Regions from separate parts of the Pelomonas sp. SE-A7 genome, predicted to be linked through region 1. Evidence: predicted binding sites of a transcription regulator. Region 1 holds the regulator's gene; each other region holds the start of a gene.

What was found. Region 1 encodes HrcA, which represses chaperone genes, less so after heat shock. Its sites were predicted from a motif close to TTAGCACTCNNNNNNNNNGAGTGCTAA; they were not measured.
Region 2: a site for HrcA is predicted at 3,253-3,279, ahead of rpoH (RNA polymerase sigma factor RpoH). Genes of this name have one in related genera too.
Region 3: a site for HrcA is predicted at 5,378-5,404, ahead of QT382_RS17320 (co-chaperone GroES). Genes of this name have one in related genera too.

Annotation. Positions count from the first base shown of each region.
Region 1 covers NZ_JAUASW010000001.1:2,193,680-2,201,408, forward strand. The annotation lists gene QT382_RS09855 (acyl-CoA dehydrogenase C-terminal domain-containing protein) at 1-1,763, opposite strand, end outside; gene QT382_RS09860 (TetR/AcrR family transcriptional regulator) at 1,793-2,509, opposite strand; gene QT382_RS09865 (HNH endonuclease) at 2,767-3,324, shown strand; gene QT382_RS09870 (outer membrane lipoprotein) at 3,425-3,925, shown strand; gene QT382_RS09875 (6-phosphofructokinase) at 3,995-5,230, shown strand; tRNA gene QT382_RS09880 (tRNA-Ile) at 5,237-5,313, opposite strand; gene hrcA (heat-inducible transcriptional repressor HrcA) at 5,356-6,372, opposite strand; gene QT382_RS09890 (NAD kinase) at 6,442-7,320, shown strand; gene recN (DNA repair protein RecN) at 7,320-7,729, shown strand, end outside.
Region 2 covers NZ_JAUASW010000002.1:424,213-431,941, forward strand. The annotation lists gene QT382_RS15995 (CHASE domain-containing protein) at 1-2,592, shown strand, start outside; gene QT382_RS16000 (chemotaxis protein CheW) at 2,623-3,144, shown strand; gene rpoH (RNA polymerase sigma factor RpoH) at 3,328-4,236, shown strand; gene QT382_RS16010 (PEP-CTERM sorting domain-containing protein) at 4,323-4,937, opposite strand; gene QT382_RS16015 (SCO family protein) at 5,077-5,673, opposite strand; gene cyoE (heme o synthase) at 5,680-6,600, opposite strand; gene QT382_RS16025 (COX15/CtaA family protein) at 6,611-7,708, opposite strand; gene QT382_RS16030 (SCO family protein) at 7,713-7,729, opposite strand, start outside.
Region 3 covers NZ_JAUASW010000002.1:732,343-740,071, forward strand. The annotation lists gene QT382_RS17300 (Rossmann-fold NAD(P)-binding domain-containing protein) at 1-283, shown strand, start outside; gene QT382_RS17305 (hypothetical protein) at 280-1,161, opposite strand; gene QT382_RS17310 (OmpA family protein) at 1,229-2,530, shown strand; gene QT382_RS17315 (caspase family protein) at 2,540-5,323, shown strand; gene QT382_RS17320 (co-chaperone GroES) at 5,514-5,804, shown strand; gene groL (chaperonin GroEL) at 5,857-7,503, shown strand.

The sequences.
Region 1 (7,729 bases):
AGCGGGGCGAGGCCGGCGCGGCAGCTGCGGATCAGGCCGGCGGTCTCGGGCAGCAGCTTCGCAAAATAGAAGCGGGCCGTCGAGAGCTTGGCGGTGTAGAACGGATCGCCGCTGTCCTTCTTTTCCAGGGCCACCTTGGCCATGCGGGCGAAGAAGTAGGCAAAGGTCAGGTGACCGACCACGCGCAGATAGTCCACGGCGGCGGCGCCGACTTCGTCCGGGTTGCCGAAGGCCTTCATGCCGAGCTCGGTGGTCAGCTTGGTGACCTTGTCGCCCAGGTCGGCCAGCGGATTGACGAATTCCTGCATCGCCTCGCTGGTGCCCTCTTCCTCGACGAAGGCGGCGATCTTGCCGCCGAACTTCTTCAGCGTGGCGCCGTTGTTGGCCAGGATCTTGCGGCCCAGCAGGTCCAGTGACTGGATCGTGTTGGTGCCTTCGTAAATCATGTTGATGCGGGCGTCACGGACGAACTGCTCCATGCCCCATTCATGGATGTAGCCATGGCCGCCGAACACCTGCATGCAGTGCGAGGTGGCGATCCAGCCGTTGTCGGTGATGAAGGCCTTGATGATGGGCGTCAGCAGGGCGACCTCGGCCTCGCATTCCTTGCGCTCGTCTTCGTCGTCCGAGCTCAGGGCCTTGTCGAGTTGCAGGCCGACATAGGTGTTGAGCGCACGGCCGCCTTCGGCATAGGCACGGGCGGTCAAGAGCATCTTGCGGACGTCGGGGTGGACGATGATGGGGTCGGCGGCCTTGTCCGGCGCCTTGGGGCCCGACAGGGCGCGCATCTGGATGCGGTCCTTGGCGTAGGCCACGGCGTTCTGGTAGGCCACCTCGGTCAGGCCCAGCGACTGGTTGCCCACGCCCAGACGGGCGGCGTTCATCATCACGAACATCGCTGCCAGGCCCTTGTTGGGCTGGCCGACCAGGGTGCCGACGGCGCCGTCCAGCACCATCTGGCAGGTCGAGTTGCCGTGGATGCCCATCTTGTGCTCGAGGCCGCCGCAGTAGATACCGTTGCGCTCGCCAATGGAGCCGTCCGCGTTCACATTGAACTTGGGCACGATGAACAGCGAGATGCCCTTGGAGCCGACCGGCGCGTCCGGCAGACGGGCCAGCACCAGATGGATGATGTTCTCGGCCATGTCATGTTCGCCGGCCGAGATGAAGATCTTGGCGCCGGTGATCTTGTAAGTGCCGTCGGCCTGCGGCTCGGCCTTGCTGCGCAGCATGCCGAGGTCGGTGCCGCAGTGCGGCTCGGTCAGGCACATGGTGCCGGTCCATTCGCCGGTGGTCAGCTTGGGCAGGTAGGTGGCCTTCTGCTCGGGCGTGCCGTGGGCATGCAGGGCCTCGTAGGCACCATGGCTGAGGCCGGGGTACATGGTCCAGGCCTGGTTGGCCGAGTTCAGCATCTCGTACAAGGCCTGGTTGATGATCACCGGCAGGCCCTGGCCACCGTACTCCGGGTCGCAGCCCAGCGCCGGCCAGCCGCCTTCGACGTACTGCTTGTAGGCTTCCTTGAAACCCTTGGGCGGCGCGACCTCGTGCGTGGTCTTGTCCAGCTTGCAGCCCTCGGCGTCGCCCGACAGGTTCAGCGGCGCCAGCACCTCGGAGGCGAACTTGCCGCCCTCTTCCAGCACGGCGTTGATGGTGTCGGCATCGACATCGGCATGAGCCGGCAGCAGCTTCAGCTCGTCGACGACGTTCAGCACCTCGTGCATCACGAACTGCATGTCGCGCAGCGGCGGGTTGTACTGGGGCATGGGGCTCTCCTCGGGTTGAATCAGTGAAATCAGGACCGCTTCTTGCCAGCGGTCGATTCGGGTTTGGCCATGGCAGCGGCATCGGCCTTGAGGCCGGCCGGAGTTGCATAGAACTGGACGATGCGCTCGAAGCCGACGCCGGCCCGGCCCAGGGCGCCGGGGCTGCGCATGAAGCGGGCGTCGTGATGCAGCGAAAGAATCAGGCCGTGCAGCTCGAACAGCATCTGCTCCACGTCGGCATCGGGCTTCAGGTGGCCGACGTCCTTGGCCAGCACGATGGCCTTGTGCAGGGCGGCATGCCAGGCCTGCACCATGGTGACCAGGGCGTCGCGCACCGGGCCCGGTCGGTCGTCGAACTCGACCGCGCCGCTGATGTAGATGCAGCCCGAATCGATTTCGACCGACACGCGGCGCACCCAGCGCTCGTAAAGCCCGCGCATGCGCGGCAGGCCGCGTGGCTCGCGGATAGCCGGGAAGAACACTTCTTCCTCGAACTTGGCGTGATACTCGCGCACCACGGCGATCTGCAATTCCTCGCGCGAGCCGAAATGGGCGAACACGCCGGACTTGCTCATCTTGGTCACGTCCGCTAGCGCGCCTATCGACAGGCCTTCCAGGCCCATGTGCGAGGCCAGGCCCAGGGCTGCTTCCAAAATGGCGGCGCGGGTCTGCTGGCCTTTCTGCAGCGAGCGCGCCACGCGGCGCGGAGCAGCGGGCTTGGAGGCGGTGGAGGGCAAGGCTGACACGGCTGGGGAATCCGGAAGCAGGATGACGGAGCGAATAATAAAACGAACGGTCGTTCTATTTTGCAGAACTTGTGATCGTCTTCCGCCGGCGCTCCGTGCAATTTTTAGGGGATGGCTTCTAGGAAGCGCGGTCCGGGCCCGACCCGGATGACGCCGCGATGACGTCGCGGAACATCGACAGGGTCCGGACTCCTGGGCTCTACCCTTGAGTCAGCGCGCACTAATGAAGTACCCTGTGCGTCCAGGAGGTCAGAGCTGTGGATGTTCTGCAACTGGATGTCTCCGGACGCCCCCAGGCCTGGATCACGACCAAGGAAGCGGCCGTCATCTACGCCAGCGACGGCGTGGCCTGGACACTCGGAGATCCCTGCCATGTAATGCGCGGCGGCTTGCAGCGGCGCACTGGCATGCAATCGCGCATCGAGGTACATCCGATCATCGCGGTACGCGGCGCGGTCCCCAGCCGGGCCTGGCGCCAGACCCCGGCCCTGACCAATCCCAAGCTGTTCAACCGCGACCGCCAGGTCTGCGCCTACTGCGGCCACCGCCACCACGCCGAAGACCTGACCCGCGAGCACATCGTGCCCACCTCGCGCGGCGGCATGGACACCTGGATGAACTGCATCACCGCCTGCCGCAACTGCAACGGTCGCAAGGGCAGCCGCCTGCCGGAAGAGGCGCACATGAGCCTGCTCTACCTGCCCTATGTGCCCAGCCTGCACGAGGACATGATCCTGCGCGGCCGCCGCATCCTGGCCGACCAGATGGAGTTCCTGCTGGCCAGCGTGCCTCGCTCCAGCCGGCTCTATGCCTGAAGTCATGGACCGCTGCGACGGCCTGGGTAAAGTCTTGTAAGCCGGTCAACCGGCACAAAATATGCGCCGTTGGGGTGCCATCGCATCCCGGAGCTAACAAATGAGAACCCTGTTCACCGCAGCCGCTGTCGCGTCCGCCCTGCTGCTTGGCGCCTGCTCGACGACCAACCCCGACGTCATTCAGCGTGGCGATGCACAGCGCATGTCCCAGGTGGTTGACGCAACCGTTCTGTCGGTACGCCCCGTCGTCGTGGACGGTAGTCAGAGCGGTATCGGCGGTGCCGCGGGCGCCGTGACCGGCGCTATCGCCGGCTCCTCCGTCGGCGGCCGCCGCGAAGGCCAGGTCGTCGGTGTGATCGGTGCGGTGGTCGGTGCAGTAGTCGGCAATGCCATCGAGCGCAGCGCCACCCGCGAAGACGCCGTCGAAATCCTGCTGCAACTGCGCAATGGCGAACGCCGTTCCGTGGTCCAGGCCAAAGGCGAAGAAAACTTCGCGGCCGGCGAGCCGGTGATCCTGGTCACCACAGGCGGCAAGACTCGCGTGTCGCGCGCCCCGGTCGTCCAGCAAAGCGCCGCAAAGCCTGCCTCGGCCGCGCAATAACCCGCTTCGCGGCGCCTGCGCCGCATGGTTCAATGGCCGCTCCCTCGTCACGGATGGAGCGGCTTTTTCATGTCTGCAGGTGCAAAGATTCTGGTGGCCCAGGGCGGTGGCCCGACCGCGGTGATCAACCAGTCACTGGTCGGCGTGGTGCTTGAGGCGCGGCGCCATCGAGGCATTGAGCGGGTCTACGGCGCCTTGCATGGCGTGCGCGGCATCGTCAACGAAGACTTTGTCGACCTGACCCAGGAGACCAGCCACAACCTGGAGCTGGTGGCCGGCACGCCCTCCTCGGCCCTGGGATCGACCCGCGACAAGCCCGACCTCGCCTACTGTCAGCAGATCTTCAAGGTGCTGCAGGCGCACGAGATCGGCTACTTCTTCTACATAGGTGGCAACGACTCGTCCGACACGGTGCGCATAGTCAGCGAGGAGGCGGCCAAGGCCAACTACCCACTGCGCTGCGTCCACATCCCGAAGACGATCGACAACGACCTGGTCGGCAACGACCACACGCCCGGCTTTCCGTCGGCCGCCCGCTTCGTCGCCCAGGCCTTTGCCGGCGCCAATCTCGACAACGCCTCGCTGCCCGGCATCTACCTGGCCGTGGTGATGGGCCGCCATGCCGGCTTCCTGACCGCCGCCTCGGCCCTGGGCAAGAAGTTCCCCGATGACGGCCCGCACCTGATCTATCTGCCTGAACGCGTCTTCTCGCTGGACAAGTTCCTGGCCGACGTGAAGGCGACCTATGAACGCTATGGCCGCTGCGTGATCGCGGTCTCGGAAGGCATCCACGACGAGAAGGGCGAGACCATCGCCGCCCAGCTAGCCAAGGACCTGGAGCGCGATGCCCACGGCAACGTCCAGCTCTCAGGCTCGGGCGCACTGGCCGATCTGCTATGCGAGGAGATCAAGAGCAAGCTGAGAATCAAGCGCGTGCGCGGCGACACCTTCGGCTATGTGCAGCGCAGCTTCGTCGGCTGCGTGTCCGACGTTGACCAGCGCGAGGCCCGCGAGGTCGGCGAGAAAGCAGTGCAGTACGCGATCTGGGGCGACAAGCAGGGTCGGACCACCGGCTCAGTCGCCATCAAGCGCACCGGCTTCTATTCGGTGGACTACGAGTTGATGCCGCTGGAGATGGTGGCCGGCAAGACACGCGTCATGGAGGACGCCTTCATCTCGGAGAGCGGCACCGACGTGACTGACGCCTTCCGCCTCTACCTGCGGCCGCTGCTGGGCTCGGGCATGCCCGAGGCCTTCAGGCTCAGGCCGAACGGTGTGGCCAAGGTGCTGGGCAGCAAGGGATGAAGGGATTGGTAGGCCGTACAGGACTTGAACCTGTGACCAAAGGATTATGAGTCCTCTGCTCTAACCAACTGAGCTAACGGCCCCCGGGGGAAGCGCGGCATTGTAGGGCCTGCGAAGGGGCCTGCTTATTTGTGGACGGAGAGCGCCTGGCTGACCATGCGCGAGGTGATGTCGACGATCTGGATCATGCGGTCGTAGGCCATGCGCGTAGGGCCGATGACACCCAGCGTGCCGACGACCTGGCCATCGATTTCATAGGGGGCGGAGACGACCGACAGCTCCTCGTAGGGAACGACCTGGCTCTCGCCGCCGATGTAGATGCGCACACCCTCGGCGCGGCTCGACACGTCCAGCAGGCGCATCAACTGCGTCTTCTCCTCGAACAGCCCGAACATGCGGCGCAGGCTGCCGAGGTCGTTGCTGAAGTCCTGGACCGTGAGCAGATTGCGCTCGCCGGAAATGATCAGGTGCTCTTCTTCCTGCTGCATGGCCTCGGTGCCGGCCTGCACGGCCACCTGCATCAGCTGGGCGATCTCGCCGCGCAGCTGATCGACTTCCAGCTTGAGCCTCTCGCGCACCGCTTCCAGCGTCAGGCCGGCGTACTGGGCGTTGAGCCGGTTGCTGGCCTCGGCCAGCTCGGACTGGCTGTGGTCTTGCGCGGTGAAGATCACGCGGTTCTGCACGTCGCCGTCTGGCGAGACCAAGATGACCAGCACACGGCGTTCGCCCAGGCGCAGGAATTCGATGTGGTGGAAGACGCTGGGCTTGCGCGGCGCGGTGACCACGCCCACGAAGCTCGACAGGTTCGAGAGCAGCTGGGCGGCACTGGTGATGACGCGCTGGGGCTGGTCGGGCATCAGCTGCTGCTCAAGCGATTCGCTTGACATGGCAGCCGGCCGGGCGGTGAGCATGGTGTCCACAAACATCCGGTAGCCGCGCGCCGTGGGAATGCGGCCGGCCGAGGTGTGGGGGCTGGCTATCAGGCCCAGCTCTTCCAGGTCAGCCATCACATTGCGAATCGTCGCCGCCGACAGCTCAAGACCCGAGGCCTTGGACAGCGTGCGAGAACCGACCGGCTGGCCGTCCGCGATATAGCGTTCGACCAGGGTTTTCAGCAGCGATTTGGAGCGCTCGTCCAGCATGGTTTTCATTGTACGGACAGCGCCGGGTCCGCCTCATTCGGGACTAGCCCCTGTGGTGTAATTCCCGCCATGCCCTCCAAGCGATTTCGACATGCGGCCATCGTCGGCAAACACCAGGCCCGAGGCATACGCCCGGTGCTGGAGGAGATCGCCGAGTTCGTGACCGGCCAGGGCCTCGATGTCTCGCTGGAGCTGGAGACCGCACAGAACACCGGCATCAGCAGCTACGAGACGCTCAGCCCCGACGAGCTGGGTGCGCAATGCGACCTGGCCATCGTGGTCGGCGGCGACGGCACCATGCTGGGCTTTGCCCGCCAGGTGGCAAGACATGGCACCCCACTGGTCGGCATCAACCAGGGGCGGCTTGGCTTCATCACCGACATCTCGATGGAGCGCTTCCGCGAGGCGCTGGCGCCCATCCTTGCCGGCGACTACGAGATGGAGAAGCGGGCCGTGCTGGAAGGCGCGGTCTGGCGCGACGGTGAATGCATCTTCGAGGGCCTGGCCCTGAACGACGTGGTCGTGAGCCGCGGCGCCACGGCCGGCATGGTGGAGCTGCGGGTCCAGGTCGGCGAGGAGTTCGTCGCCAATATGCGGGCCGATGGCGTGATCGTGGCCTCGCCCACCGGTTCCACCGCCTATTCGCTGTCGGCCGGCGGCCCCATCCTGCATCCGAGCATTGCCGGCTGGGTGCTGGTGCCGATTGCCTCGCACGCCCTGTCCAACCGTCCCATCGTGCTGCCCGACCAGGGCGGCGTGCTGCTGGAGATCGTCGCCGGCCGCGATGCCAGCGTGAACTTCGACATGCAGAGCCTGGCCAGCCTGCTGCACGGCGACCGCATCAGCGTGCAGCGCTCGCAGCACCATGTCTGCTTCCTGCATCCGCAGGGCTGGAGCTATTACGCAACGCTGCGCCGCAAGCTGCGCTGGTATGAGGGGGTGAGCTGATGCTGCGCCGCCTCTCCCTGCGCGATTTCGTCATCGTCCCGTCGCTGGAGCTCGACTTCAGCGCGGGCTTTGCCGCACTGACCGGCGAAACCGGTGCCGGCAAGTCCATCCTGATCGACGCCTTGCAGCTGGCGTTGGGCAGCCGCGGCGATGCAGGCGTGGTGCGCGAAGGCGCTGCCCGCGCGGAAATCACGGCCGTGTTCGACAGCCCCTCCAGCCTGGCCGCCTGGCTGGACGAGGCCGGCTTCGAAGCCGATTCCGAAAGCCTGCTGCTGCGCCGCGTGATCGATGCCCAAGGCAAGAGCCGCGCCTGGATCAACGGCAGCGCCGCCACCGTGGCTCAGCTGCGCGAACTGGCCGATCATCTGGTGGACATCCACGGCCAGCATGCCTGGCAAGGCCTGACACG
Region 2 (7,729 bases), on a different contig from region 1:
CGCCGTCTCAGCGTGGGTCTGCCCATGTTGCTGACCACCCTGCTGCTCGCGGCCGCCACGGCGCGGGTGCTGGAATGGGATGCCCAGCGAGGGCGCTCCGTCTTCGAGCGCGAAGCTGCCAACGCCTCGAATGCGCTCGAAGCACGGCTGCGCGAGCCACTGATGGCGCTCGAATCGCTGCGCAGCCTGATGACGGTGGCGCCCCGCATCAGCCGCGAGGAATTCGCACGAGGCACGGCCAGCTTTCTGGACAACGGCCCCTTGCTGGCCATGGGCTGGGCGCCGCGCTTGCAGCGCGGCGAGCTGGCCGCCTTTGACCGCGCTGCCTTGGCCGAAGGCCTGGACGGGTTCAAGGCCCGCGACCGCGACCGACCCGGCGACCTGCAGCCGCCGCCCAATGAGGACATGCTGGCGATCCGGTTGATCGAGCCGCTGGAGCGCAACCGCGGCGCCCTGGGCGTCAACATCCGATCGATTCCGGGGCCGCGCATCGCCCTGGCCCGTGCCGAAGCGAGCGGACTGGCGAGCGCGACCGCTGGCTTCCAGCTGTCGCAGGACAAGGAGCAGAGCACTGGCGTGGTGGTCTATCAGGCACTCTACGAAGGCTCGGTGAACAGCCCGGCCGAGCGCATGGCAGCACTGCGCGGCGTGGCCTTCGCCACGCTGCGGCCGGACCTGGTCCTGAAGTCGCTGCCGGCCCATCCCAGCTACGTTCAACTCTGCCTGCTGGACGCCGATCCGGCCTCACCGCGCCGCCTGCTGGCCGGCTCGCCCCACTGCGAGAAGCCCGACCTGGCGCTTCCCCACACGCTGCGCACGCTCAGCTTCGCGGGCCGCCAATGGCAGATCCTGGCGCTGGCCCCGCAGGGCATGCCCCTGGTGGAAGGAGCCGGCGGCCTGCCGTTCGCCTTGGTCGGCCTGGTCTGCACGGCCTTGCTCGGCCTGTTGCTGCTGACCGTGACCGGCCGCGCTCGCCGGATCGAAGACCTGGTGCGAGCCAGAACGTCCGAGCTCAAGCGAGAGGTTCAGCAGCGGCAGCATGCCGCCGCCGCGCTGCAGGACAGCGAACTGAGGTTCCGCAACATCTTCGACACCACGCCCATAGGCTTGGTGATCGCCGACGCCCATGGCGTGCCGCTGGAGGCCAATCCCCATTTCTGCCGGCTGGTCGGCTATTCGCCGGACGAGCTCAAGCAAATTCGCTCGGTCACCTTCACCCACCCCGACGACCGCGCCGAAGACCTGCGACTGGGTCGCCTGCTTCTGCAGGGCAAGTTGGGCATGTACAGGCGCGACAAGCGCTACCTGCACAAGGATGGGCACCAGATCCATGTGCGGGTCACGGTCTCGGCACTGGAAGCCAGTGGCGACAGCGGTCGCCGCCTGGTCGGCGTGGTCGAGGACATCACGGACCAGCTGAAGATGGAAGAGCTGGAACGCGCGCGCGAAGCGGCCGAGGCGGCCAACCGTGCCAAGAGCGATTTCCTGTCGCGCATGAGCCATGAGTTGCGCACGCCGCTCAATGCCATGCTCGGTTTTGCCCAGCTGCTCGAGATGGACCGCGAGCACCCCTTGAGCGGCCGCCAGCAGGCCTGGACCGGCCAGATGCAGCAGGCCGGTTGGCATCTGCTGGAGATGATCGACGACACGCTGGACCTTTCGCGCATCGAGTCCGGCGCCCTGCGCCTGGATCTGGGCGCGCAGGACCTGGACTCCCTGCTGGACGCAGCGCTGGCCATGGTCGACGCCTCGGCAGCGCAGCGCAAGCTGAGTGTCGTACGCCAGGTCGACGCGGGCGCCCGCCATGTGCAGGGCGACGCCACCCGCATCAAGCAGATCCTCATCAACCTGCTGAGCAACGCGGTCAAGTACAACGTCGAGGGCGGCCGCATCGAGATCCGCGGCGAGCTGACGCCCGAGGGCCAGGTGGCGCTGAGCGTCTCCGACAGCGGCATTGGGCTCACGCCCGAGCAGCTGGCCGGCCTTTTCCAGCCCTTCAATCGCCTGGGCCGGGAGCAGAGCAACGTGGCCGGCACCGGTATTGGGCTCGTGATCTGCAAGCGCCTGGCCGAGGCCATGGGCGGCGAGCTGCGGGCAACCAGCCGGGCCGGCCTGGGCAGCCGCTTCACGCTGCTGTTGCCGGCGGCCAGTGCCGACGTCCCTGTCGAAACCAGTCGTTTCGACAGCACGGTGCAAACCCACTATTACCAGCAGCGCCGCCTGATCTACATCGAGGACAACCCGACCAATGCCGAGGTCATGCGCGGAATCCTGGCCCAGCGTCCGCAGATCAGTTGGGAGCTTTGCGTCGACGGCCAGAGCGGGCTTGAGACCGTGCTGAGCGTGAGGCCCGACCTTGTGCTGCTGGACCTGCAGCTGCCCGACATCGATGGCCTGGAACTGCTGCAGCGGCTGCGCGCGGCAGGCGCAGCGATGCCGGTGGTGATCCTGTCAGCCAACGCGCTGCCGGAACAGATGGCCGCCTGCAAAGCCGCCGGCGCGGCCGACTACCTGACCAAGCCGGTCGACGTTCAGGCGCTGCTGACCTTGCTCGACCAGCTGTTGGCCGGGCCACCGCTTGCTTCACAATAAGGACCACCCGGCCCTTTTCCTCGACAGGACATGAGCACGTCTACCGAACTGACCACCCAATCCGCCCAGTCCCTGGCCACTGTGACCTCGAGCCTAGGCGGCTCGGCCAACGCGCCGACCCGGCAGTTCCTGACCTTCAGGATCGCCGCCGAGGAATACGGCATCGACATCCTCAAGGTCCAGGAAATCCGCTCCTACGAGGCCCCCACCCGGGTGGCCAACGCCCCGGCCTTCGTCAAGGGCGTGGTCAACCTGCGCGGCGTCATCGTGCCCATCGTGGACATGCGGATCCGCCTGGCCCAGGCCGCCGAATACACCGGGTTCACCGTGGTCATCGTGCTGAACGTGATCGGACGCGTGGTCGGCATCGTGGTTGATTCGGTTTCCGACGTGCTGGAACTGGAAGCCGCCGCCATCAAGCCGCCTCCCGAAGTCGGTGCCGCCATCGATACGCGCTTCATCACCGGCCTGGGCAAGATCGGCGAGCGCATGTTGATCCTGATGGACATTGAAAACATGGTGGCCAGCCCCGACTTTGGGCTGGTCGACTGAGCGCGCGCACAAGGTCCGGAAGGAGCTTGTGGCTGGTGAAGGTCCTGACGCGATACCAGCGGCAGGGCTGACGAATCCCCCCGCGGTTGACGGGCCTCAATGCGGGCTTTAGCACTCACCAGCCAAGAGTGCTAATATGCGCCGCAACTGATGCCCGAACTCTGACCCGAGGAGGCCATTGAGATGACCGCAACCGCCATCGCTGTCCGCGACCCCTGGGCCCTGGTGCCCTCGCTGGGCAACCTGGACGCCTATATCAGCGCCGTCAACCGCGTGCCGCTGCTGACTCCCGAAGAGGAGTCGACCTTCGCCCGTCGCCTGCGTGAGAACGGCGACCTGGAATCCGCCGGAAAGCTGGTGCTCTCGCACCTGCGCCTGGTGGTCTCCATCTCCCGCCAGTACCTGGGCTACGGTCTGCCGCATGGCGATCTGATCCAGGAAGGCAATGTCGGCCTGATGAAGGCGGTCAAGCGCTTTGATCCGGACCAGGGCGTGCGCCTGGTCAGTTACGCCATGCACTGGATCAAGGCCGAGATCCACGAATACATCCTGCGCAACTGGCGCATGGTCAAGGTCGCCACGACCAAGGCCCAGCGCAAGCTGTTCTTCAACCTGCGCTCGATGAAGCAGGCGCTGAAGGAAGGCTCGCAGCAAACCCACCGCATGACCCTCAGCGAATCCGAGGTCGAGCATGTGGCCAGCACGCTCAAGGTCAAGCGTGAGGAAGTGCTGGAGATGGAAACCCGGCTGTCCGGCGGCGACGTGGCCCTGGAGCCGCAGACCGACGACGACGGCGAGAGCTACGCCCCGATCGCCTACCTGGCGGACGAGAGCCAGGAGCCGACCCGCGTGCTGGAAGCCCAGCGCCGCGACGCCCTGGCCAGCGACGGCATCACGCGCGCCCTGGCCGTGCTCGACGAGCGCAGCCGTCGCATCGTCGAGGAGCGATGGCTCAAGGTCAATGACGACGCCTCGGGCGGCATGACCCTGCATGAGCTCGCGGCCGAGTACGGCGTGTCGGCCGAGCGGATTCGCCAGATCGAGGTGGCCGCCATGAAGAAGATGCGCAAGGCACTCGCGGAAGAAGCCTGATCCGCTCGCGCACGGAGGCCGCTCGACGGCAACAAGAAACGGCCCTCAGGGGCCGTTTTCTCTTGGGCAAGGATATGGTGGTGCGGTCAGGAAGGCCGTCGCCTGATGACCGTCAGGGCCCCCATGCCAGCGATCAGCAAGGCCAGGGCGCCGGGCTCGGGCACCTCGCGGCTGACGGCAACCACATTGGTGAAGGCGAAGGTCTCGTCGAAATAGTTGAAATCGCTGCCAAAACGCGAGTCCAGGTCCTCGAAGGCCACATAGGTGCCCGCCGGAATGGGCCCATCACCGCTGAACGAGGTCGAGTAGATATGGTTGCTGCCATCGACGTTCATGGCCATGTCCGAATACCAGGGGCCCACATCGCCAGGCGCCAAGTTCAGCATGACGAAGACGATCTGGTCCCCAGCCATCACATTGCCCAGCATCAGCGAGTCGCCAACCGACGATGACTGGTTGTTCAAGCCCTGAATGCCCGTGGCCACGCCATTGACCAGCATGGTCAGCTCATTGGTGAAGCCCGCATTCGAGCCCAGGAAGTAGGCCGTGATGCTGCCCGTCGAGGCGGCGGTGAACGAGTAGAGAATCGGGTTCTCAATGCCGGGATTGGCATAGGGGATCGCGTCGGCCTGGGCTGGATTCACCCAGGCCAGCGTCACCGCGACAAGGCCCGCGGCCAGCTTGGAACGGAGCTGAAGCATGAGTCACCTCCAGATCAAATTGCGCGATCAGCGCACGCATAGCGCGTGCCAACTGACCTAAGTGCCTGAGCTACAAGGACTTGATTCGGTCCACCCGCATCGGTATGCGGGCCGATGTAAAGGACTCCGACGACGGCGTTCAGCCCTTTTCGGCCAGCAGGAGCTTCAGGTCGCTGGCCAGCGCATCGGCGCCCGCGCCATAGCGGGAGAACACCCGCACCCGCCCGGCCCCGTCGAACAGAAAGCTGGCCGCCGTGTGGTCCATGGTGTAGCTGCCTTCGGCCTTGCCCGGCACCTTGGCGAAGAAGACCTTGAAGGCCTTGGCGGCCTCCTTGATCTGCTCGGGGCTGCCGCGCAGCGCCACGAAGCTGGGGTCGAAGCTGGCGAGATAGGCGCGCAGCAGCTCGGGCGTGTCGCGCTCGGGGTCGACGGTCACGAAGATGCCCTGCACCCGGTCGCCGTCCGGACCCAGGTCCTTCTTGACACGGGCCAGCTCGGCCATGGTGGTGGGGCAGACATCCGGGCACTGGGTGTAGCCGAAGAAGATCACCAGCACCTTGCCCTTGAAATCGCCCAGCGCGCGCTCGCGGCCGTCGATGTCGGGCAGGCGCAGTTCCTTGGCGTAGTCAGCGCCGGTCAGATCCACGCCCTGGAAGGCCGGCTTGGACGTGCCCGGCTGGCAGGCCGCGAGCATGGTGGTCGCGGCCAGGGCCGCCAGGAAGACACGTTTGCGCATGCTTGATCAGCCCAACCAGGGTTGCAGGTAATGGTCGACCAGCAGGGCCGCGAACAGCAGCGACAGATGCCAGATCGAGAACAGGAAGGTCTTGCGGGCCAGCGCATCCGAATAGTTGCGCCAGAGCTTCCACGCGTAGTGGCAGAAGCGCAGGCCCAGCACGATGGCGCCGGCCAGATAGACCCAGCCGCTCATGCCCGTCAAGAAAGGCAGCAGCGTGGCGGCGAACAGGATCCAGGTGTAGAGCAGCACCTGCAACCGCGTGAAGTCGGAGCCATGCGTCACCGGCAGCATGGGCAGGCCGGCGCGGGCGTAGTCCTCGGTGCGGTACAGAGCCAGGGCCCAGAAATGCGGCGGCGTCCACAGGAAGATGATCAGGCACAGCAGCATGGCCTCGGGGCCCACATCGCCGCGCATCGCCGCCCAGCCCAGCACCGGCGGCATCGCGCCCGAGGCGCCGCCGATGACGATGTTCTGCGGCGTCAGCGGCTTCAGGATCACCGTGTAGACGATGGCATAGCCGACGAAGGTGGCGAAGGTCAGCCACATGGTCAGCGGATTGACCCAGAACCACAGCAAGGCCGAACCGGCGGCACACAGCAATCCCGAGAACAGCAGGGTCTGGCTGCGGCTCAGCTCGCCCTTGGCCGTGGCACGCCAGGCGGTGCGCTTCATCTTGGCGTCGATCTGCTGCTCGATCAGGCAGTTGAAGGCGGCGGCCGCGCCGGCCACCAGCCAGATGCCGGCGGTGGCCGCCAGCAGGGTCAGCCACTGCTCGCCCTGCGGCAGACCCGGGATGGCCAGGGCCATGCCGATGACGGCGCAGAACACGATCAGCTGCACCACGCGCGGCTTGGTCAGCTGGTAGAACTGCTGCCAGCGCGGGTTCAGCGGCGGCACGGCGGCGGAGGTCGTCGACGAGGACATAGGGCGGAGTCTATTGTTTTGCGCGGCCGCGCATCATCAGCACGGTCAGCAGGGTCAGTAGCAGGCCGGCGCCGGCCGTGTGGGCCAGGGCGGCGACGATGGGCCAGTCGAGCACCACGTTCGAAAGGCCGGAGAGGACTTGCAGCGCCAGCACGGCGCCGAGCCGGCGCGACCAGCGGCATTGGCCGATCTGGGCCAGGCGCCAGACCAAGGCCAGCAGCGCGAGCGTCACCACCAGGGCGCCGATGCGGTGCGTCAGATGGATGGCGGTGAGCGCCTCGTAAGGCAACCAGCCGCCTTGAGCGTCCACGCCCAGGTGGCGCCAGAGGGTGAAGCCGGCCGCGAAGTCGGTGGCCGGCCACCATTGACCGGAATGGCAGCTGGGGAAGTCATCGCAGGCCAGCACCGCATAGTTGGTGCTGACCCAGCCGCCCAGCGCCACCTGCAGCAGCACCAGCAGCCAGACGGCCAGCAAGCCGCGACGCAGGGCCGGCGACAGGGCCACCAGCTTGGGTTCGTAGATCTGGGCCTGCGCGGCCAGCAGCATCAAGAGGCCCAGGCCGAACAGCAGATGCAGGGTGACGATGGCCGGGAACAGCTTCATGGTCACGGTCAGCGCGCCGAAGGCGCCCTGGACCAGCACCCAGACCAGGGTGAGCGTGGGCCACCAGGGCGAGGGCCGCGGCAGGCCCTTCTCATCCTTGGCGCGCCAGCCATAGAAGCACAGCAGCAGGATCAGGAAACCGACCATGCCCGCCAGGTAGCGGTGGGTCATCTCTATCCAGGCCTTGCCATGGGTGACCGGGCCGGTGGGCATGGCCGTCTGCGCGGCCTGGATCTCGGCACGCGCGGCGAACGGGTGGGCTTCGCCGTAGCAGCCCGGCCAGTCCGGACAGCCCAGGCCGGAATCGGTCAGGCGGGTAAAGGCGCCGAACACCACCAGATCAAAGGTCAGGAACAGGGTCAGCAGCGTCAGCCCCTGCAGCCAGGCGCGCGAGCCCACGGCCGCGCCGCGCTGGCGCCGCCAGAGCCACAGCAGCGGCAGGCCGCCCAGCAGGGCGGCGAGCAGCAAGAGCTTGGCCAGCGGTGCGAGATCGAATCCGCTCATCGCCTCAGCGCCCGGGCTTGT
Region 3 (7,729 bases), on a different contig from region 1:
GGGCGCGCAGGTCGCGCTGATACGTCCGAGCCATGCCGGCCTCCTGCGCCCTGAATCCGCCCTGGCCACGGCGCGCATGCTGGGCCGGCTCTATGAGCTCATCGAATGCCAGCGGCTGCCGGGGGCCGTGGTCGAACAGCTGCGCCAGCACAGTGGCATCGCCGTGCTCGACAGCCAGGCCAGCCTGGAAGGCGACCTGCACCGGCCGCTCGAGGAAGTTGACGAAGCGGAAGCCCAGCTGCTTTGGCTCCAGGCGCTGCTGCTGACAGCCCTGAACCGCTAGGGCGATCCGGAGCGAACCAGTTCGCCGGCCGCGGGAAGCGGGCCCTCGTCGCTGAGCAGGCGGAACCAGGGCTCTTCGGACAGCAGCTCGAACAGCGAGACCGGGCGCCCGTCGCGATAGGCGGTCTGCGCGATCAGTCGAACCCCATGGCTGTAGTCGGCATAGGCCGCCGCATGGACCAGGCTCAGCGGCTGGATCGGCAAGCCCACCTCACGGTGCCAGCCATAGATCGCCACTCGGCCGGGCTGCAGCCACAGCCGTCGACTCAGTACCAGGTCCTTCTTGTGGCCGGCTGCCAGTCGGCCTGGGGCGGCACCGGCTTCGACCCACTGCTGCTGAAGGATCTGCTGATGCCGCAGGTAGTAGGCCGTGCTGCGCATCTGCTCGCCGGGCGGCAGGGGTTGGGGCGCGAGTCGGACGCTTGCTTGCAAATAGATGGCGTCGACGATGCGGCGCGTCGGCAGGCTGAAACCGAACGCGCGGGCCAGGCCCAGGGCCGTGTCCAGGCCCATGGGCATGCGCAGGAAATCGGCATCGCTGCCGATGGCGAGGTAGTCGGGCAGCACACACAGGACCAGCCGAGTCGGCACGCCGTCGCGGCCTTCACCTTGCATTTCAAGCGGCACGGCGCGGCGGAGGAAGTCGGGCAGGTTGCCGGCCAGCAAGGCCTCGCGGATCGCCAACTCCCGCTCCGCATCGTTCAGCGCAGAGACCTGCTGTGCAAAGGCCGTGCCGGTCAAGGCCTGCGGCGAGCGGACGGGCAGCGTGGCCGTTGCCGACGCACAGACATTGCCGGTGCCCGCTTGGGCTGCGGCCACGGCCCAGCCGGCCATGGCTGCCAGAAGCCAGGTCTTGGAATCAAGATTGAGCAGGTGCATCGAGCGCGGAATTTACACAACCGGCGGAGCGGGCTATAACCGCCCTCTGTCACGCCGGAGGCCTGCGATGGACGCCGCCGATAGCCTGAGCAACCGCCGCCTTGCGGCCGTGAGTCTGGGACTGATGGCCCTGCTGCTGGGTTGCAGCACGCCACCACCGCCTGCAACGCCGGCCGCCGCGCCCGCGGCGCCCGTGGTGCCTGCGCCGGCCCCGGTGCCGCCGCCTCCACCCCCACCCCCACCGCCCCCGCCTCCACCGCCGCCCCCGACGCAGCCCCATGCGGAAGCGGTGCTCGGTGCCGCGAACACGCTGTTCTCCAAGGCCAACCTGGCCCCGCTGGAAGCCGGCAGCACGCGCTACACGGTGCTGGTCGATCCGCTGGTCGACGGCGTCTCGCGCATGCAAACCAAGACCACGCAGGCGATGGAGACGCGCATCGTCCAGCTGGCTAGAAGCAGCTATCCGCAGTTCGAGGTCAAGCCCTTCAATGCCGGCAACCTGGCGCAGTCGCCGCTGCTGATCGTCGGCACCTTCACGCCCATCAACCAGGAAGGCAAGACCGAGGGCGAGCGCGACATGTACCGCTTCTGCCTGGTGATGGTGGACCTGAAGTCCGGCAAGCTGGTCAGCAAGGCCGTGACCCGCTCCAAGATGGAAGGCGTGGACGCCACGCCGCCGCCCTTCTTCGCCGATGCGCCGGCCTGGACCCGCGACCCGGTCACCGAGGGCTACGTCAAGACCTGCCAGGCCTCCAAGCCGGGCGACTCCATACAGCCCAGCTATGTCGAGGGCCTGGTGGTCTCCAGCCTGATCGACGAGGCGGTCCGCGCCTACAACGCCCAGCAGTACAAGAACGCCCTGGCCCTGTTCAACAAGGCCGGCAGCATGGGCGCGGGCCAGCAGCTGCGGGTGCTGACCGGTCTCTACCTCAGCAACTGGAAGCTGGGGCTGCGTGACGCCACGGCGCAGAGCTTCGGCAAGCTGGTGGACTACGGCCTGGCCCAGGGCCAGCTGTCCATGCAGTTCACTTTCACGTCCGGTTCCACCGTGCTGCCGGCCGATGGCCGGGGCGCGCCCAATCACCTGTGGCTGAAGCTGATCGCCCAGCGCCTGGCCGAGGCCAAGTCCTGCGTCGAGGTCGGCGGCCACGCCAGCCGCGGCGGGCCTGAGCTGATCAACGAAAGGCTGTCGGCCCTGCGCGCGGAATATGTGCGCAAGCGTCTGGTCGACGAGTCGGCCGGCCTGGCCAAGCGTTCGCTGGCCGTGGGCTATGGCTCGCGCGCCACCTTGATAGGCACGGGCAAGGACGATCCCTCGGACGCGCTGGACCGGCGTGTCGAACTGAAGCTGCTGGCCTGCAGCGGCTAGGCGCCGGCCATGGCACTGCTGCGCTGCTGGCTGTCGCTCGTCCTGCTGGTCGGGGCGCTGGGCAGCGCTGGCGCGCAGGAGGCTGTACAGCCCATGCTGCGGGTCGAGGCCGGCACCCATGTCGCAGCGATCCGGGCCCTGGCCACCGATGCGCGCGGCGAGTTGCTGCTCACGGCTTCCGAGGACAAGACGGCGCGGCTCTGGCGGCTGTCCGACCGCAGCCTGCTGCGCGTGCTGCGGCCGCCCATAGGCGCGGACAATGAAGGCAAGCTCTACGCCGCAGCGCTGAGCCCGGACGGCACGGTGGCCGCCGTGGCCGGCTGGTCGGCCGACAACGAGGTCTACCTGTTCGACAGCCGCAGCGGCCGCATGCGCGGGCGGATCGAGGGCCTGCCCAATGTGGTCAATGCCCTGGCCTTCTCGCCGGACGGCAAGCAGCTGGCCGTGCTGAGCTGGGGCGGCGCCGGCCTCAGGCTCTATGCCAGCAGCGACGACTGGAAGACCGCCCGCCCGACCAGCAGCGACGAGGCCTATGGTGCCGATGCCTACGGCCTCGCCTTCTCGCCCGATGGCCGGATGCTGGTCAGCAGCGCTTACGACGGCGCGCTGCGCCAGTACGCGCTGCGCGGCAACAGCCTCTGGCTGCAGAAGACCGAGCGCATCGCCGGCCGGCCGCATGGCCTGGCGTTTTCTCCGGACGGCAAGCGGCTGGCCCTGGGACTGGCCGACACGGCCCAGGCCCTGGTGCTGCATGGGGACACGCTGGCGACCGTCTGGCGTTCGCCGGTGCTCGAGGGCGGCGCCCTGCCCTGCGTGGCCTGGTCCCGCCAGGGCAATGAGCTGCTGGCCGCCGGCAGCTGGCGCAGCGCGCCCGGTCGCCATGGCGTGCAGCGCTGGAACCTGGCTCGTGCGTCCGGCAGCGAACTTGCTGCGGCCAGCGACTCGGTCACCGCCCTGCTGAGCGCGGGCGGCGAGGTGCTGTTCGCCTCGGGCGATGCCAGCTGGGGCCAGGTCGGCGGCGCCTCGGTCCGCTCGATGCGGCCGGACTTCCGCCTGCCGGTCGCCGCCGGCAGCAGCAGCCTGAGGCTGTCCAGCGATGCCCGCGAGCTGAGCTTCGCCACTCGCTTCGGTGGCCTGGCCCCGGTGCGTTTCGACCTGGCCGGACCGGCGTGGCGTCCGGCCCAGCCCTTGGACGACAAGCCGGCCGCCCTGCTGGATGTGCGCGACTGGCAGGACAGCAGCAGCCCCAAGCTGGCCGGCCGGGCCCTGAGCCTGGGCCAGGGCGAGGTCTCGCTGGCCCTGGGGATTGACCCGTCCGGCCGCGGCTTTGCGCTCGGCAGCAACCACCGGCTGAGGCTGTACGCCGCCAACGGGCAGCTGCTCTGGAACGTGCGTATCCCGGCCCCCTGTTTTGCCGTCCAGCTCAGCCGCGACCAGCACTGGGTGGTGGCCGGATTCGGCGACGGCACGCTGCGCTGGTTCCGACGCAAGGACGGCGCCGAGACACTGGCCTTCTATCCCCATGGGGACGGCAAGGCCTGGGCGGCCTGGACGCCGGACGGCCGCTTCTCGGCCGGCGGTGGCGGTGAGCGCCACATAGGCTGGCATGTGAACCGCGGGACCGGCGAAGCAGCGGAGTTCCTGCCGCTGGAGCGCTTCAGCGAGCGCTATTTCGATCCGCTGGGCGTGATCAGCGCGCTGGCCGACAAGCCCCGGGTCCGCCCGCTGCCCGACCCGCGCCAAGGGCTCAAGCTGCCGCCGGTGGTCGCCTTCCTCAGCCCCTCGGACGGCAGCAAGGTCAATGAGGACAGCGTGCGCCTGGACCTGCATGTGATGGACCAGGGCGGCGGCGTCGACGAGGTCCGGCTGATGCACAACGGCAAGGTGGTACAGACCGTGGGGCCCAAGCCGGCCGCGCCGGCCAGCCGCTTGCATTTCGAGCTGGCACTGGAGAGCGGACGCAACGAGGTCAAGGCCGTGGCCCTGGGGCTGGACCGCACGGAATCGGCCGTGGCCGAGCTGACGGTGCAGGCCCCGGCGCGGCCGGACAGGCCCAAGCTGCGCGTGCTCAGCGTTGGCGTCAATGCCTACCGCAACAGCCAGCTCAATCTCAGCTTCTCGGTGCCCGACGCGCGCGGCGTGGCCAACACTTTCAAGGCCCTGGGCCGCAAGCTGTTCGCCGACATCGCGGTCAGCGAGCTCTACGACGGTCAGGCCACCCGCGCCGGCATCCTCGCCCAGCTCGCCGACTTCAGTGCCAGCAAGCCCGAGGACGTGGTCGTGGTCTACCTGGCCGGCCATGGCGAGACCCTGGGCGACGACTGGTACTTCATTCCGCACGAGGTGACCCAGCCCGAGCAGGCCGACAAGCTGCGCAGCGAAGGCCTGTCCTCGCAGGAGCTGTCGCGGGCGATCAAGGCCATTCCGGCGCGCAAGGTCGTGGTGCTGATCGACGCCTGCAAGTCGGGCGCCGCCATTGCCAGCTTCCGCGGCCTGGAGGAGCGGCGGCTGCTGTCCCAGCTCTCGCGGTCCACCGGCACCCACCTGATTGCCGCGACCAACAAGGAGCAGCTGGCGGCCGAGCTGTTGAATCTGGGCCATGGCGTGTTCACCTACACCCTGCTCGAAGGCCTGTCCGGCAAGGCCGCGGCCGGCGGCCCGGACGTCACGGCCCGCAAGCTGATGGTCTATGTGGAGCAGACCCTGCCCGAGCTGTCCAAGCGCTACCGCACCGAGGAACAGTTCCCGGTCGTCAGCTCGACCGGCATGGACTTTCCGTTGGTCGTCCGCTAGGGCTGAACCAGGGGCGCTCTTGAAAGCCCAAAACCCAACCCTATAATCCCGCTGCTAGCACTCACAACGACAGAGTGCTAACCCATCCGACGGAGCCTCCGGGCTCCGTCAGTCATATCGCATGTGAGTGGGCGCTCATTACCGCGGCGCCTACCGTCAAGCAAGCACCGACCAACATCAAGGAGATGTGATGAAACTGCGTCCTCTGCACGATCGCGTGATCGTTAAGCGCCTGGAAAACGAGACCAAGACCGCTTCCGGCATCTTCATCCCCGACAACGCCGCCGAGAAGCCGGACCAGGGCGAAGTCCTGGCCGTGGGCCCGGGCAAGCGCAATGACAAGGGCGAATTCGTCGCCCTGAACGTGGCCGTCGGCGACCGCGTGCTGTTCGGCAAGTACTCGGGCCAGACCGTCAAGGTCGATGGCGACGAACTGCTGGTGATGCGCGAAGAGGACCTCTTCGCCGTGGTGCAGAAGTAAGTCCTGCCCCCACCGCTGAACACCCTTTCTTAAAGAATCCGGAGAAATACACATGGCAGCAAAAGACGTGATCTTTGGCGGCGAAGCTCGTGCTCGCATGGTCGAAGGCGTGAACATCCTGGCCAACGCGGTCAAGGTGACCCTGGGCCCCAAGGGCCGCAACGTGGTGCTGGAGCGCTCGTTCGGCGCCCCCACGGTGACCAAGGACGGCGTGTCCGTCGCCAAGGAAATCGAGCTGAAGGACAAGCTCCAGAACATGGGCGCCCAGATGGTCAAGGAAGTCGCTTCCAAGACCAGCGACAACGCCGGTGACGGCACCACCACCGCCACGGTGCTGGCCCAGGCCATCGTCCGCGAAGGCATGAAGTACGTGGCCGCCGGCATGAACCCGATGGACCTGAAGCGCGGCATCGACAAGGCGGTCGCCGCCCTGGTCGTCCAGCTGAAGGCCGCTTCCAAGGCCACCACCACCTCCAAGGAAATCGCCCAGGTCGGCACCATCTCGGCCAATAGCGACGGCGACGTCGGCCAGATCATCGCCAACGCGATGGACAAGGTCGGCAAGGAAGGCGTGATCACCGTCGAAGACGGCAAGAGCCTGAACAACGAGCTGGACGTGGTCGAAGGCATGCAGTTCGACCGTGGCTACCTGTCGCCCTACTTCATCAACAACCCCGAGAAGCAGGCCGCCATCCTGGACAACCCGTTTGTCCTGCTGTTCGACAAGAAGATCTCGAACATCCGTGACCTGCTGCCGACGCTGGAGCAGGTCGCCAAGGCCGGCCGTCCGCTGCTGATCATTGCCGAGGAAGTCGAGGGCGAAGCCCTGGCGACCCTGGTGGTCAACACCATCCGCGGCATCCTGAAGGTCGTGGCCGTCAAGGCTCCGGGCTTCGGCGACCGTCGCAAGGCCATGCTGGAAGACATCGCCATCCTGACCGGCGGCAAGGTCATCGCTGAAGAAGTGGGCCTGACGCTGGAGAAGGTCACGCTGGCCGACCTGGGCCAGGCCAAGCGCGTCGAAGTGGGCAAGGAAAACACCACCATCATCGACGGCGCCGGCACGGCCGACGTCATCGAAGCCCGCGTCAAGCAGATCCGCATCCAGATCGAGGAAGCCACCAGCGACTACGACCGCGAGAAGCTGCAAGAGCGCGTGGCCAAGCTGGCCGGCGGCGTGGCCGTCATCAAGGTCGGTGCTGCCACCGAAGTCGAGATGAAGGAAAAGAAGGCCCGCGTGGAAGACGCGCTGCACGCCACCCGTGCCGCCGTTGAAGAAGGCATCGTCGCCGGCGGCGGCGTGGCCCTGCTGCGTGCCCGTCAGGCTGCTGGCGACATCAAGGGCGACAACGCCGACCAGGACGCCGGCATCAAGCTGATCCTGAAGGCCATCGAAGCCCCGCTGCGCGAGATCGTCTACAACGCCGGCGAGGAAAGCTCGGTCGTCGTGAACGCCGTGCTGGCCGGCAAGGGCAACTACGGCTACAACGCCGCCAACGGCACCTATGGCGACATGATCGAAATGGGCATCCTGGACCCGACCAAGGTGACCCGTACCGCGCTGCAGAACGCCGCTTCGGTCGCTTCGCTGATGCTGACGACCGAATGCATGGTCGCCGAGTCCCCCAAGGATGACGCACCGGCCGGCGGCATGCCTGGCGGCATGGGCGGCATGGGCGGCATGGGCATGGACATGTAATTCGGACATGCAACCCTGCCTGCGCAGGGTTGCGTGCCGATTTGCACCCAAGGGCCTGCCAGCCCGAGGGGTAAGTCAGGAAGGGCCGCAGCGATGCGGCCCTTTTTTATTGCCTGGTCCGGCCGATAGAAAACGGTGATATTTCATGCTTGGCTCGGCAGACCCATCACCCTCAGGGGGGCCTTGCCAAACATCCGCTTTCGCTTCTGTGGCCCACTGATAATGC